Regions from separate parts of the Providencia sp. PROV208 genome, predicted to be linked through region 1. Evidence: predicted binding sites of a transcription regulator. Region 1 holds the regulator's gene; the other holds the start of a gene.
The links. Region 1 encodes PhoB, which activates phosphate uptake and scavenging genes when phosphate is short. Its sites were predicted from a motif close to CTGTCATAAAACTGNCNNAT; they were not measured.

Region 2: the regulator PhoB is predicted to act here: its motif matches at 4,892-4,911, upstream of PR766_RS09910 (esterase-like activity of phytase family protein).

What each region holds. Positions count from the first base shown of each region.
Region 1 covers NZ_JAMPNS010000003.1:224,110-232,425, reverse strand. The annotation lists gene PR766_RS02880 (AAA family ATPase) at 1-3,398, opposite strand, end outside; gene sbcD (exonuclease subunit SbcD) at 3,401-4,615, opposite strand; gene phoB (phosphate regulon transcriptional regulator PhoB) at 4,931-5,620, shown strand; gene phoR (phosphate regulon sensor histidine kinase PhoR) at 5,644-6,942, shown strand; gene brnQ (branched-chain amino acid transport system II carrier protein) at 7,451-8,316, shown strand, end outside.
Region 2 covers NZ_JAMPNS010000011.1:161,549-169,864, reverse strand. The annotation lists gene PR766_RS09935 (co-chaperone YbbN) at 1-112, opposite strand, end outside; gene PR766_RS09930 (SDR family oxidoreductase) at 176-961, opposite strand; gene tesA (multifunctional acyl-CoA thioesterase I/protease I/lysophospholipase L1) at 1,093-1,728, opposite strand; gene ybbA (putative ABC transporter ATP-binding protein YbbA) at 1,696-2,382, shown strand; gene ybbP (putative ABC transporter permease subunit YbbP) at 2,379-4,826, shown strand; gene PR766_RS09910 (esterase-like activity of phytase family protein) at 4,969-6,351, shown strand; gene PR766_RS09905 (MFS transporter) at 6,460-7,713, opposite strand; gene purK (5-(carboxyamino)imidazole ribonucleotide synthase) at 7,834-8,316, opposite strand, start outside.

The DNA.
Region 1 (8,316 bases):
CCTCCAGACAGTGTTTTAATATCGCGAATACTATCCGCTTGCCAGCCATCAATAACTTGTAATTCAAGGTTGGCTAAATGGCTTCTTTGCAGCAAATAGCGACCATGCAATTTATCGAGTTGTTGGTTAGCTAAAGAGACTAAGCAGTCTAAGGTTAACCCCTGAGCATAACGACGAAATTTATCCCCTTCAGCGGAGCCTATTAAGCTGTTGAGGTAACTCCAATCATCGTAGCTTAATTGGCTCTGTTCAATTTTATTCAATAACTCGCGCTGTTGGTGACGTTGCTGTTGATCGCGCTCGAGTTGGTTAATAATCTGCCCTTGTTGTTGGTTTAATTCCTTGATTTTATTATCTAACTCAGTCAATACATGTTGAATGTGCTCCAATGACAACTCCGCAAATTCAACTAAACGTTGTTGTTCATGATTGGCGAGAGATAAGAGGCTTTCTTGATAGCGGGTTTCCGCTTCAAGCTGCTGCTGAGTCACTTGTTGTTTAAGTTGCTCAAGCTGAATTTTTTCTTCGGCAGGAAGGAGGGCATTCAGAAACTGCTCTTGGGTGTCAAACGGGCTATTCTTAAGCGCATCAATAAACTGAGTTCGTGCAACAGATTGCCGTTGATTGAGTTGTTTGAGTTGTTCATCGAGTTCTTGGACACTTCCTGTGAGTGCGGCGATGTGTTTGTCTATCTCACTGATTTGCAGAGTAAGTTCATCGACTTTACGAGCATATTGAGCCTGCTGCACCTGCATATTTTGGGTAAAAATAGTGATAGCTTGACCGTCTAGCATGTTTTGACGTTGGGTATTCGCATGTCCAATTTGCTGATTTAGCTGCTCAAAATGTTGCTGTTGTGACGCGAGTTGTTGCTCAATTTGTTGTGCATAGGTTGTTTCCGCTGCGAGAGTAGCGGCATGAACCTCAATACTTTTAGCGAACTGTTGAGCGTCTGTTTTTTGCGCCTCATAGTATTGCCCGCGTTGTTCAATTTCTTTTAGCCAAGAGGAAAACTGTTCTTGGCTTGGTAGCGTTAGGTTAAATGGCGAGAGCGAGGTGGCTAGCTGCTGTGTTTGCTGCTCAACGCGTTGTTTCAAAGCGTGTTGTTCCGCTTGGTTTTCGTCTAATTGCTGGGAATGGTATTTAAGTTTTTCATCAAGAAGCGATAGCTCGGAGAGCAGTTGCTTAGTTTGAGCTTGCTGTTCGTAATAGTGGTTTTTTGCCTCTTGGTGTTGGCGTTCCAGCTGTGTAAATTCACTGGTGATGGTTTGCTGAACCGTGAGTTGATTGCGCAAATCTAAAAGGCATTGCTCTACTGCGAGATGTGTTTTCGCTAATTCCGGTGTAAGTGCTTGCTTACAAGCTTGTCGCCATTGGGTATTGAGAGCATCTAATTGGACCTGTAACTGTTTTTGTGTTGCTTCATTATCTTGTTGGCGACGTTTATCCGCTTGTAATAATGCTTGGTGTTCGGTGAGTTGTTGTTTTTCGGATTCTATCTGTGTGTTGAGCGCAACCAATTGTTGCTGGGTTTCGTTTGGCGTAACAGCATGGTATGCCTCTAAAGCAGGATGCTTTAATGAGCCACAAAGGGGGCACGGTGTTCCTTCAATGAGTTGTTGGCGTTCATGTTCCAAGCTGACAATTTTTTGTTCTAATTGAAGTTTTTGTTCTAAAACTTGGCGTTGAGGCTCCAATTGAGTCACTCTATCTTGTGTAATTGCAATCAGTTTTTCCACTTGCTGGATAGATTCTGCGAGCTGGTTTTGTTGCTGAATGTGTAGCTGTACTTGCTGGTGTTTTTCCTCATGTTGCGAGAGTAAAAGTGGCAGTATTTGAGCATGCTGTAACTGTGCTTGCAGTTGAATAATGAGAGCGTTAATTGCACTTATATCGTGTTTTTCTTTGTATTCTTGAAATTGTTTTTCAAACTGATTAAAGCGGGAGTGAAACGCTTCAAGACTGAGCTGAGCTTTTTGATGTTCTTTCAGTTTTTGCAATTGAGCTTGTTGCAATGTTTGCCATTCTAGCTTGATTGCGTGCTGTTTTTGCTGATTTTTAGTGAGTTGTTCAGTCAGTTCATAAACAAATTGACCTTGCTGCTGCCAGCGCCCTAATTGGGTAATTATTTGGGCGTCATTTGCGTGTTCTTGGAGAAATAATTGCGTTTTATTCAGCCCACTCTTAGCATGATCAATTTGCTGCTGAGCGTTCTCTACACTTGCTTTTTTCTGTAAATACTCACTGTTTAGCTGACTTAATTGCTCTGAGAGTTGCAATTTTTGTTGATTGAGCTGGGAAAGTCGATTGTCTAATGGGCGCACTTCGTTATCGATCATGACCGTCGTTTTCTGTACCCATTCATTGTATTGATTTTGTTCAAGCTGCGCTTGGGCATGTTGGGTCACTAAAGGTAAACGTTGCTTTTGAGCCTCTTCTAAGTGTTGGGTTATGCGTTGCTGTTTTTGAGTCTGTTCATCAAGTTGAGTTTGCAAGCTTTGCACTGCCAGCCAATCCGGGCGTAAGGCTTCCGCAGGAGAGCTTTGAGCGAGCTTGTGTAATTGGGGCTCTGCCGCTTGATAGCGTTGTTGAGCTTGCTGTTGCGCTAGCTGTAATCGCTGGGTATTTTGTGCGAGCTGTTGATACTGTTGGTGCCAAGTCACGGCTTGTTGATGGCGAAGTTTACTTTGACCCAGCTGCTGTTCTTGGGCTGAATATTGTTGCTGCTTTTCAACAAGCTCTTGATATTCGATTTCCGTAAGCAGATTGATGCTACTGGCTTGTGCTCGAAGGAGATCGAGATCAGTTTTGGCTTGTTTATGCTGATTAAAGATATAGACCGAAATTTGACTATAAATTTCGGTGCCAGTGATCTCTTCCAATAAGTCAGCGCGTTCTTTTTCTGTGGCATTGAGAAAAGCGGCAAAATCACCTTGGGAAAGTAAAATAGATTTGGTGAAACGTCCAAAATCCAATCCCGTGATTTGCACAATTTTTTCACGAATTTCACTGACTTTTTCTGCGATAATTTGCCCATCAGCGACGGTTGCTAGCTCTGCTTTAGGATCTTGGAGGTTGCCATCGGCTTTATTATTTGCGCGGCGTTGGCTCCAGAATGCACGATAAGCGATACCTTTAACTTCAAATTCTACTTCCGCTAAGCATTCGCCCGTATGGCGAGTCATCAGTTCATTTTTACTTTTTGATATTTGCCCTAAACGTGGGGTTTGATGGTATAGCGCGAGGCAGATAGCATCTAATAAGGTGGTTTTTCCTGCTCCCGTAGCACCAGTGATGGCAAATAACCCATTGCTGGCAAACGGTTCTTCAGTGAAATCAATTTTCCATTCACCTTTAAGGGAATTAATATTTTTGAGACGTAAGCTTAAAATTTTCACGCTTATTCCCCTTGTTCAGTGCGTAAGGTGGCGTAGGATTGCTTGAACAGTTGTAATAAACGCTGCTCTAACGCTTTGTCTTCTAATGATTCTTCAGCAAGCCTTCGAGAGAAGACTTCTTCAGCCGTTAATTCACTCAATGTTTCATTGGGCTGTGTAAGGTTTTGGCCTGTTTGGGCTCGACGAGCACGGCGTAGGCGAACCACTTCGACACAGCGATCTTGGGTGAGCGCTTCAATTCGTTGCTGGATATCGCCAAGATAATCTTGGGATGCGACTTCAATATCTAACCAAGTTGGGCGGTTTTCAGTGGTGGTGGGTAACGTCATAAGCTGTTGTTGCAGCTCTTTTAACGTGCCCTTAAGACTATACAGTGGTTGAGAAACAAGGATAGGCAGCAATGTAACATTGGAAAATTGATGACCCTTAAATTCCACTAAACACACACTTTTTTGTTGTTGTGATTCGTCAAAGCTGAGTGCAATGGGGGAGCCGCTATAACGAATATATTCTTTCCCACCAATTAATTGCGGGCGGTGGATATGCCCGAGTGCAATATAATCTGCTGGAGGAAAGGCTCCGGACGGAAATGCATCCAATGTACCGATATAAATTTCGCGGACGGAATCGGTGAGTTCTGCACCGATCACAGTGAGATGTCCTGTCGCGATGATAGGAATATCTAAGCCAAGAGCTTCGCGCTGCTTAACGGCTTTTTGGTAACAGGTTTGATAGTAATCACGGATGGCATTTTGCAATGAAAGTTGTTTTTCTTCACTACTTTGCCCTGCCATACTGATTTGAACATCCCTTGGGCGTAAAAACGGGATGGCGCAAACTAGCCCAGTCGGATTTCCTTGTTTATCTTTTAGCGTAATGACATGAGATTCACTGCTTGAGGTGATGACATGGGTGTTTAAATAACGTAATAGCGCACTGGATTCGTTTAGAACAGAAACCGAATCATGGTTGCCGCTTAAAATGACTAATTGGCAGTTAGTTCGTTGTAAATCAACAATAAATTGATTGTATAGTTCACGGGCATAGCTAGGTGGTGCCCCAGTATCAAAGACATCACCTGCCACTATCAGTGCATCCACTTGGTGCAGTTTGATTTGTTCAATTAACCAGAGTAAAAAGTGCTGATGCTCAGATGCTCGATTTTTGGTGAAAAAATATTGACCTAAATGCCAGTCTGAGGTGTGGATGATGCGCATGAGCTACCTATTCCTATGATTATGACGCTTTTACTATACTAATATTCAAACCCTATAGTTTGCTGTATCACAGTATACCGCATCGGTGCCATATGAAGGGAAGCGCATGAAAAATAGTTGAGAAGCGCTTCGCAATGAAAGTAGGAAGAAAGTAGGAAGCTTGGCTGATATGGCTTTTATGTTTCACTTACATGACAGTAAACTGTTAATCTAATGATGGATCGTAGCCTTACGTTGAGATATTCATAATTCTGTCACAAAACTGACGCATAATGCGGTCACATTAAAAATCTCTTCTTATTTACAGGAACAATCATGGCAAGACGCATTCTAGTTGTTGAAGATGAAGCGCCCATCCGAGAAATGGTTTGTTTTGTATTGGAACAGAATGGTTTTCAGCCTACAGAAGCTGATGATTATGATTCTGCGATAGCACAATTGGTTGATCCATTACCTGATTTAGTGTTGCTGGATTGGATGATCCCCGGAGGTTCAGGCATCCAAGTGATCAAACATATGAAACGAGATAGTGCTACGCGTGATGTCCCCGTAATGATGCTAACCGCGAGAGGGGAAGAAGAAGATCGTGTGAAAGGGTTAGAAGTTGGCGCGGACGATTATTTAATTAAGCCGTTCTCACCAAAAGAATTGATAGCCCGTGTTAAAGCAATTTTGCGGCGCATCTCGCCAATGTCGACAGAAGATATTATTGAAATGAATGGGTTAGTGCTTGATCCGACTTCCCATCGTGTTACGAGTAATGAGATTCCCATCGATATGGGACCTACCGAATATAAGCTACTTCACTTTTTTATGACCCATCCAGAGCGAGTCTATAGCCGCGAGCAGTTACTTAATTATGTTTGGGGTGCAAACGTGTATGTCGAAGATAGGACGGTAGATGTGCATATTCGTCGTTTAAGAAAAGCGTTAGAGCTAGATGAGCATGATAAAATGGTGCAAACGGTTCGTGGTACTGGCTACCGCTTCTCTGTGCGTTATTGAGAAACCATTAGGGAGAAACAGGGGTGCTTGAACGCTTATCCTTAAAACAGCTGATCTGGGGGCTGTTTTTATTTATTTTACCCGCACTAATATTATCTATTTTTATTGGCCACCTGCCGTGGCTATTGGTTATTTCATTACTAGCTGCGTTAATTTGGCATGGATATAACCTGCTAAAACTTTCAGACTGGTTGTGGCTAGATAGAAGTATGTTGCCACCAGATGGTAAAGGGGGCTGGGAGCCAATATTTTACGGTATTTATCAAATGCAGCAGCGTAACCGTAAGCGCCGCCGCGAATTAGGGCAACTTATTAAACGGTTTCGCAGTGGAGCTGAGTCTCTACCCGATGCGGTCGTTATGATGACCACGGAAGGCAATATTTTTTGGTGTAACCGCCACGCTCAACAGCTTCTTGGCTTTCGCTGGCCAGAGGATAACGGGCAGCATATTTTTAATTTATTACGTTATCCTGATTTTAGCCGTTATTTCACGGTGAAGAGTTATGATCAAGCGCTGACGATTGAATTGAACAGCGGTGAAATTGTGGAGTTTCGCATTTTGCCATACACCAGTGACCAGTTATTGATGGTGGCTCGAGATGTGACTGAAAAGCGCAGATTGGAAAAAGCACGCAGAGACTTTTTTGCCAACGTTAGCCATGAATTACGTACACCACTGACCGTCATTCAAGGTTATCTCGAGGTGATGGATGACCAAGAAGGAACATCACCGATGAATAAAAAAGCCTTATCGGTGATGCAAGAGCAGACCCATCGGATGGATAATTTAGTGAAGCAATTGCTGCAACTATCACGAATTGAGGTTGCCCCTCAAATTAATCTTGATGAACAGATTAATATGCCGGTCATTCTTAAAATGATTGAACAAGAAGCCATTGGCTTAAGCCAAGGGCGACATGAGTTTGAATTCGTGATTGATGAAAAACTGCGAGTGCATGGTAATGAAGAACAGTTACGCAGTGCGGTTGCTAACTTGGTTTATAATGCGATAAACCATACACCGGAAGGGACGAAAATTAAGGTGAAATGGCAGAAAACCAATAACGGCGCACAATTTAGCGTGAGTGACAATGGTCCTGGAATTCCTGCTGAGCACATTCCTCGCTTAACGGAACGTTTTTATCGTGTGGATAAGGCGCGCTCTCGACAAGGTGGTGGGGGAACGGGCCTAGGTTTAGCGATTGTTAAGCATGCTGTTCAGCATCATAGCAGCCAATTATCGGTCACCAGTCAGATTGGTAAGGGCAGTGAATTTTCCTTTACGTTACCGCCTGTTTTTATTGTGTCAGATAAAAAATAGGTGTGCCAAATAATCGCTAAAAATGAAACCTTGCTAATAAAATCATTGCATTAGCAAGGTTTTTTGTTTTGCTATTTCTTCCTTTTTGACGTTATTTTTAATCGCCGCGCTATATTTTCATTGTTATCCCTCAATTTTCTTCATCTTATCCTGCCAAAATACATTATGAGTGGTTAAATAATGTTTTGTTGCTGTTTTTTTAGCCTGAATATATACGGGATATTGCAAATTTACTGACAGTAATCACTGGTTCTTAAATTTAGTTTGGTACTTTATTCTTGTTTTCAGGTTTGCTCTTGCCTTTTTTCCCTATAAAAGTTTTACTTGTCGCCAGTTATTGGCGATTTTTACTGTTTTTTGATGTTTAGTATTACAAAGCTAACCAAGGCATGCATTTTATATTGTTAAAGTCATGTTAATCAGAACTCTATTTCGTCATATATGTTCCAATAGGTTATCTATGAGATAGCCTGTTTTTAATTCATAATTTACTAAAAATTAACATAATATGGCTCATCGTTTATCATCCAGAGATATCCTCGCCTTAGGTTTTATGACCTTTGCGCTATTTGTTGGTGCTGGAAATATCATTTTCCCGCCAATGGTCGGTTTACAAGCAGGTGAGCAGGTTTGGACTGCTGCACTTGGTTTCTTAGTCACTGGCGTCGGTCTTCCTGTTCTTACTGTTGTTGCACTAGCAAAAGTGGGGGGCGGTATTGAAGCGCTCAGCACGCCGATTGGTAAAACTGCTGGTTTATTATTAGCTGTCGTTGCTTACTTATCAGTAGGACCTCTTTTCGCGACACCAAGAACAGCAACCGTTTCGTATAAAGTGGGTATTGCGCCATTGCTTGGTGGTGAATCGGAAATCTCCCTATTGGTTTATAGTGCAATCTATTTTGTACTGGTCATCGGAATTTCGTTATATCCAGGTAAGTTACTTGATAGCGTGGGGCATATTCTGGCGCCAGTAAAAATGTTGGCACTGGCTATATTGGGTATTGCGGCGGTGATGTGGCCCGCAGGGCAGCCAATTGTGGCAACGCCAGAATATCAAAATATGGCATTCTCTAATGGTTTCATCAATGGTTACTTAACGATGGATACATTAGGTGCGATGGTGTTTGGTATCGTCATTGTGAATGCAGCACGCTCACGAGGTATCGAAAACTCCTCATTATTAACTCGTTATACTATGTGGGCGGGCTTAATTGCAGGGGTTTTATTAACGCTGGTTTATTTATCGCTGTTTAAACTGGGCGAGAATAGCGGTTCATTAATTCCAAATCCTGCCGATGGTGCTGATATTCTGCATGAATATGTTCAGTACACTTTTGGGAACTACGGTAGCTTCTTCTTAGCGGTGCTGATTTT
Region 2 (8,316 bases), on a different contig from region 1:
GCGGGCTACGTGGTGACCAGAAATAGAACATGACTGGCATGCTCATGGATTGTTCAATAGTTTGATGTAGGTTGGTTTCGTTAATATCAATAATTTGTGCGTTAGCTAGCATAAACAGTCTCTTTAAAATTCGTTATTAATCATGTCAATGAAATGGGGGCTTAATTCTGTTTTTTCAATCTTTCTTGCCCTGACCCGCGAGAACTTTATCCATCAGTTTATCGGGTAATATACGTTTTAGTATACGCACAAAAACGGTTAATAATGTGACAGAGTAGCGTACACGGGGATGTGGGCTCTCTAAGGCTAAAATCAGTTTTTTGACGACATCTTCAGGATATAGCGTGAATTTTGCTGCAATACCTGGGTTTTGAACGGGTTTATCTTGTTGAGTTTGTGCTACATTTTGGGTAAATGCACTGTGGATTGGACCTGGTTCAATTAAGCTGACATGTATACCCGAGCCCTTTAATTCTAAACGCAAGGCATCTGACCAAGCTTCTAATGCATACTTGCTGGCGGCATAAGCTCCTCGACCCGGTGTGGAAATAATGCCCATTACAGAGCTAGTTTGCACAATACGCCCCTCATGGTGCGGCAGCATGGCGGGAAGCAGAAGAAAGGTCAATTGGTGAACGCCGAAAAAATTACTGGAGAATTGAGATTCCAGTTGCTGGCGGCTTACGGTATGCAATGGACCGTATACCCCGAAGCCTGCGTTATTGAATAATCCGAAAAGTTTTCCATTGCAGAGCGCTAAAATTTGCTCAGCGGCAGCTTCGACGCTCGTTGGATCGTCTAAGTCGAGGGATACAGTTTCGAAGCCAATGCCTTGTAATCGTTCAATATCAGCCTGTTTTCTACAGGTGGCAATGACGCGATAACCGCGCAATTTTAATGTCTGTGCCGCGCACAAACCAATGCCACTTGACGCCCCTGTCACTAATACCGTTTTTTGCATAACTTTACCTACTATGGGCTGAATTTTCGCTATCATATTGGTTCATTATGATTTATTTAGAACGATTCGGAAATTCAATTAATAGAATTTCCGCTGTTCTTTAACGGATAACGTTTGTTTTACAAACAAATTCATTTTACAAACAAATAGGGTGCTAGTTGTTTTTCCATAAAATCTGCAATAGTAGGTTGAGCTTGTTCTGTCGGGTGAATGCCATCAGGCTGGATCCATTCCGGTTTGGTGATCACACTTTCCATAAAGAATGGGATCAGCGGAAGCTGGTTTTTTTCAGCCAGGGAAGGGTACACTTTTTCAAAGCTCGATGTGTAACGTTTACCGTAGTTTGGTGGGATTCGAATTTGCATTAAGAGCGGTTTAGCACCATTTTGCTCTATTTGGTCAATAATCTGTTGTAATGTAATGGCTAATTGTTCAACAGATAGCCCTTGTAAGCCATCATTAGCCCCAAGCTCAATCAGCACCCAATCGGGTTTGTGCTGTGCCAGCAGAGTGGGGAGACGCTCTAAACCCTGAGAGGCAGTGTTACCACTAATGCTGCCATTGACCACTAAAATCGGTGGCGACTGTTTTTGCCAACGTTCGGCAAGCAATGTTGCCCACGCTTGCTCGGCAGGTATTCGATAGCCCGCACTAAGGCTATCACCGAGAATTAATAGTTTCGTTGCTGCGAGTGTTTGACCACTTGCAGTGACTAATAGGAGAAAAACCAATATATGTCGGCGCAAAATATTCTTGAAGTTCATCATCTCATTAAACGTGTTGGTCAAGGTGAACATGAACTGACTATATTGCAAGGAGTCGAGCTAATTGTCGAGTCTGGTCAGACAATTGCTTTAATTGGCGAGTCTGGATCAGGGAAATCCACATTGTTAGGCATTATTGCTGGGCTGGATGATGGTACTAGCGGAACCGTAAAACTGCTGGACCAAGATCTCACCACCATGGATGAAGAGGCGCGCGCACGGCTACGAGCACAGAGTGTCGGTTTTGTTTTTCAATCTTTCATGTTAATTCCAACGTTGAATGCACTTGAAAATGTGCAACTCCCTTCTTTGCTACGAGGCGAATCTGAAACAAAAAGCCATCAACAAGCGGTCAGTTTGCTCACGGATTTGGGGTTAGGAAATCGCTTAAAACATATGCCTGCTCAGCTGTCGGGTGGAGAACAGCAGCGTGTAGCTTTAGCGCGAGCATTTAATGGGCAACCTCAAATTTTGTTTGCTGATGAGCCGACGGGAAATCTTGACCGCCATACGGGAGATAAGATTGCCGATTTATTATTTGCGATGAATAAAGAACATGGGACGACACTGATTTTAGTCACCCATGACAATCAATTAGCCGCTCGTTGCCAGCGACGATTACGGTTAGTTGATGGGCTGTTGAGGGAAGAGTCATGATTTGGCGCTGGTTTTGGCGCGAATGGAAAACGCCATCATTGTTGATTGTTTGGTTGGCACTCACGTTAGCGGTGGCTTGCGTACTGGCATTAGGGCGGATCAGTGATCGTATAGAAAACAGTATGAGTTACCAAAGCCAAGAATTACTGGCAGGTGATTTGGTACTGCGTTCCTCCCATCCAAGCGACCCTGAATGGTTAGCGGCGGCGCAACAGGCTGGGCTCACATTGAGCCAACAAATTTCGTTTTCAACCATGGCGTATTCGACTGAGGATGAAGAAGGGCGACCTCAGTTGGTGTTAGTAAAAGCAGCGGATTCGAGTTATCCGTTATACGGTGACTTGGTCACCGAGCCTGCGGGTCTGAAACCCACCAAAGGGCATATTTTAGTTGCACCGCGCTTATTGGAATTACTCAATTTAAAGGTCGGTGAACAGATTGATATTGGCGATGGGACGTTGACCATTTCAGGCACATTAGTTCAGGAGCCGGATAGCGGTTTTAACCCTTTTCAAATTGCGCCAAGAGTGCTGATTTCGATTGAGGATGCGCCATCAACGGGGGCGATTCAAATCGGTAGCCGCTTAACTTATCGAGATATGTTTGCAGGCTCACGTCAAGCGATAGACACTTTCAAAGAGAAATATGATACTCAGCTCAGGAGCGATCAGCGCTGGTATACCTTGGATGATGATAGTGGTGCGGTGGGGAAAACCTTTAAGCGAGCTCAGCAATTTTTACTGTTATCGGTGTTGTTAACATTATTACTGGCGATTGCCGCCGTTGTGGTGTCAATGACCCATTATTGCCGAAGCCGCCATCAATTGATCGCGGTTTTAAAAACGCTGGGCGCAGGGCGCAATGCACTGCGTAAGTGGATCATCGGTCAATGGTTAGTGATATTGATCGCGGCGGCATTACTCGGTTCCTTGCTAGGACTCGCGTTTGAAGGGATCTTAATGCAAATTTTGTCGGCAATGTTACCAAAAGCCTTGCCGAGCGCGAGTTTCTGGCCATGGATCTGGTCGATAGCAACGTTGTTTATCATCGCGATCATTGTCGGGATTCGACCTTACTACCAATTGATGGGCACTCAGCCTTCTCGCGTCTTACGTGAAGATGCCAAATCACCAATTTGGCCGCTATATTATTATCTGCCGGTAGTGACACTAATTGTCGTCGGAGGATTATTCCTGTTTGCAGGAGTAAATCCATTATTATGGTCAATTTTGCTGGGTATTGTTGTGGTTGCGGTATTGCTAGCACTGATTGGCTGGCTGGGATTATGGCTACTGAGGAAAATACAATTTCGTCAGCTAAGTCTACGTTTGTCCGTGAGTCGTTTACTGCGTCAACCACTGCAAACCATCACGCAAATGAGCGCATTTTCATTATCGTTTATGTTGCTGGCGCTATTGATCTTGGTTCGTGGGGATCTATTGGATCGCTGGCAGCAGCAACTTCCAGCGGATAGTCCAAATTATTTCCTGATCAATATGACTCAGTCTCAGCTTGATCCGGTGACACAGTTATTAAAACAGTATCAAGTAACACCGACCGAATTTAATCCGGTGGTATTAGCTCGCTTGTCTGAAATTAATGACCAATCTGCGATTGAATGGGCAGATACTCGTGATCCTAATAATAATACGGTAAGACGGGAGTTAAGTTTAACCTGGCAGTCAACATTACCACCTGCCAATGAATTGGAACAAGGGAGCTGGCCACCTAAAGCAGGTGAGGTATCTATCGAGCAAACGGTGGTTAAGGAGTTAGGATTAAAAATCGGTGATAAGCTAACTTTCAATGCAGGTTCGCAGATTTTTACTGCCAAAGTGAGCAGCATCCGTAAAGTTGATTGGGAAAGTCTACGCCCGAATTTCTATTTTATTTTTGCGGAAGAAACGTTATCACCGATGCCGGAAACCTGGCTGAGTAGCTTCCATTATGATGGCGATGGGCAGTTATTAACTCAGCTGAGTCATCAATATCCAACGATTAATGTGTTAGATACCGGTGCGATTATCACGCAAATTCAGCAGATTTTGCAGCAAGTGAGCCAAGCGTTGGAAGTGATGGTTGTTCTGGTCATTTTCTGTGGTTTATTGCTGTTATTGGCGCAAATTCAAGTGGGAATGAGCCAGCGTGAGCGAGAGTTAGTGGTATACCGGACTCTGGGGGCGAGCAAAAAACTGATGCGTCGTACTTTATGGAGCGAATTTGCTTTGCTGGGGGGAATGGCTGGGCTCGCCGCTGCATTTGGTGCTGAAGTCGCGCTATGGTTATTGCAAACTAAAGTGTTTGATTTTCCATGGCAACCAGAATGGCGGTTGTGGGTATTGCTACCTCTTTGCGCAGGGTTCTTATTATCTGTATGCGGTGGCTGGTTAGGGCTGCGATTATTGGGTACTGGTAGCCAACATCGCCGTTTGTCTAATAGTTGATAATACGGCTCCGTTGTTTAATGGGCATCTCATGATGGATGCCCATTAAACTAACTGTCTCTAATCCTTCACAAAACCTTCATTTGCCATGGTTATTATTCAGCTATCAATTATTGATGGCATGAAAAATAGGAAAATAACAATGGCTCGCCTTAATCGGAAAAAACTCACGCTGACATCTCTTTCTTTATTTCTTGGTTTAATCTCATTTAGCACCGTAGGGGTTGCTCAACAATCATTAGTTCAAAAACAAGTACCCGCTACACTCGCTGGGCATGCTGTTTTATCCGTCGATACGACAGTTCCTACACCGAAAGATGCCCCTTCGGATATGCAAAAAAGTGGTAAATACACCACTGGAACGTGTGTTGATACGCTGGGTAAAGTGGAAGGCAAATCAGATGGTCGTCCAACAGGTAAATTTATTCCTATTAACGGGCAGCCGTTACAAGGACACTCGGGTATTAAGCGCATGGAAGATGGCACTTATTGGGTGTTAACGGACAATGGTTTTGGTAACAAAATGAATTCACCGGATTCTATGTTGTATTTAACCCAATATGATATTGATTTTAAAAGTGGAAAAGTAAACCCGCTGAAAACTGTCTTTTTCCATGATCCGGATAAAATCATTCCATTTCATATTATTAATGAAAGCAGCCAGCAGCGCTATTTGACGGGCAGTGATTTTGATCCTGAAAGTTTCCAATTTTCGAATGGTGCTTTGTGGGTTGGGGATGAGTTTGGACCATACCTGATTAAAATGGATCTAGAAGGCAAGGTTTTAGCGCTTTTTGAAACACAAGTTGAAGGCAAAAAAGTGGTTTCACCGGACCATTACACGTTAACAACGCCGGGTAAACCGACAGAGAAAGTCACGTTCCAAGTTAATCGTTCAAAAGGTTTTGAGGGGATGGCATCATCACCAGATGGCACTAAATTGTACCCCATGTTGGAAGGGGCTTTGTGGCAAGAAGCTAAGCAAGATTATGAAAACGTGAATGGCAAAAAAGCGGCGCGTATTCTGGAATTTGACGTGAGACAGCAAGACTGGACGGGGCGCAGTTGGTTATATGTTTTTGAAGATAACCAAAATGCTATCGGTGATTTTAATCTGATTGATGATACTCATGGCTTGATCATCGAGCGTGATAATGGTGAAGGCACTGCAGATAAAGGGTGCCCAGAAAACGCAACAAATAAAGAAAATTGCTTTAGCAATTTAGCGAAATTTAAACGCGTTTATCGCATTGAGTTTTCAGATAAAAATGTCGGTGGCGCAGTCGATAAGCAAGCTTATATTGATTTGATGAACATCCAAGATTCTAATCAATTAGCCAAGAAACCATTGAATAATGGCGTGTTTACTTTCCCATTCTTTACGATTGAAAACGTGGATATTGTTGATGGCGAACACATTATTGTCGGGAATGACAATAACTATCCATTCTCTTCTAGCCGTGAGCCTAATCAAGCAGATGACAATGAATTTATCCTGCTGAAAGTACCTGAATTATTAAAGTAATTTGTAGTCGGTCATGCCAGTAAGAAGTTGAATATGTACATGGATCCTTGTTTTTCCCTTGGTTCAATAATTTGCTCGGGTTGCCCCGAGCTTTTTTCTTTTTAGAGATTAATCTTTTTGCACTGCTAAAGCAGGTGGCTTCATCATTAAAGTGAAAAATAGAATCACAATGACAGGGGCTGCAATGATTAAGAAGGCGGGGGTAAAACTGCCGGTAATATCTTTAATAGCGCCGGCAATAAACGGTGCTAAACAAGCGATAGTCGAGATTAAATTGACGACAGAGAATAACTCTAAGTAAGGACCGCGACCAAAATAATTGGAGAGTAATACGCTGGATGCTAAGAAGGTCATTCCATAGCCAACACCAACGCAAATCACGAATAAAATCAGCCAGAACCATGACGTGGAAATACTCAGTGCGATAACGCCCAGTACCATGATAATCAAACTACCAATCAGTAAGCGTTTAGGTTCTAACCATTCCCCAGCGGCACCACCGAGAAAGCGAGAAAAAGCGTTCACAAATGCCATGGTACTAAGCAGTGAAACGGCGACCGTCATGCCAAATCCGCGTTCTTCAATGTGCGCGACCGCAAAACTGTTTACCGTAATTCCGCACCATAGAAAAGAAGTATACGTTGCGGCGATTAAATAGAATTGCCAAGTGCGTAGGGCACGGCGCACGGTCCAAACTTCTGCTGTACGGTAAATAGGTTTACTTGAGCTACTAACTTGTTTTTGCATCACGTTTTTGGCGTGTTCTTGCTCTTTTTTGCCTTCTCTGAGCGCTAAGATAGTGATGAGTGTGACAATACTAAGATAAACGGCACAGAGTACCCAATGCATACGCCAAGAGCCTAATTGGTTCGAGGCATAAAAATAGATCCACGGACCGGCTACGCCACCTAGCCCGCCAATCGTGAAGTACAAACCGAATGCGAGAGACTGTTTTTCAAACAGGCGAGAGAGAACATAGGTTCCAGGAACAGTGGCGAGTAACGTAAATCCGATACCAATCAACGCTGTCCCTAAGAAATAGGTGCTGATGGTTTCCGTTGAATAGAGATTGTAAAAGCCAGAGCAGAACACCAGCATACCTAAAAGCAGCGTGAGACGAACACCGACTTTACGTATTAGCAATGAGGGTAGAAAGCTCGCTAAACCGCAGGTTAACCCGAGTAAAGTAAAACCAAAGCCTGCCTCAGTCCAACTCCACTTTAATTCGCCGATCATACTCGGTAATACTACGCCTAATGAGGTGAAGGTGGTGGCAGTAGCAAGGAAATAAACCAGTCCGAGGAGAATAAGAATCGACCATTGGTATAACGGACTAAACGGTGAGGCTTGTGTTTCTGGCATATGCACTCCAGTGGCGCCCTAGTGAGTTAGTCATCACTCACAAGTAATCACTATAAAAGTAGGGCAAAAATAGCACAATGCCCGAAATATCACTTTCAGGCACGAATAGCGCTATTTTCCCTATTTTTGGCGAGAGTACCAGCCTAATTTTGTTTTTGCCCACTCAATGCCACTTTTATACTCATTTGGCAGCATTGGGATCAAATTATCGAGGGTATTTTCGAGCTGATGGACATCGCTATGAGTCAGATTTAAGTGACCCACTTTACGTACAGGGCGCACTTCTTTCTCATACCAATGTAAATGGACTAAAGGCAGATTTAACCATTCTTGGTTAACATCAGTGCCAATTAAATTGACCATCACAGCAGGGCTGAAAACTTCTGGCGTCGGCATCGGAAGATTCAGAATCGCGCGTAAATGGAGCTCGAATTGGCTGATTGAGGCCCCATTTTGAGTCCAGTGCCCACTATTATGAACACGAGGGGCGATTTCGTTGATCAGCAGTTTATCGCCAACCACAAAACACTCCATAGCCATTACACCGACATAGCCGAGCTCATCCATGACGGAGCTGAGCATCGCTTGTGCTTGTTGTTGCTG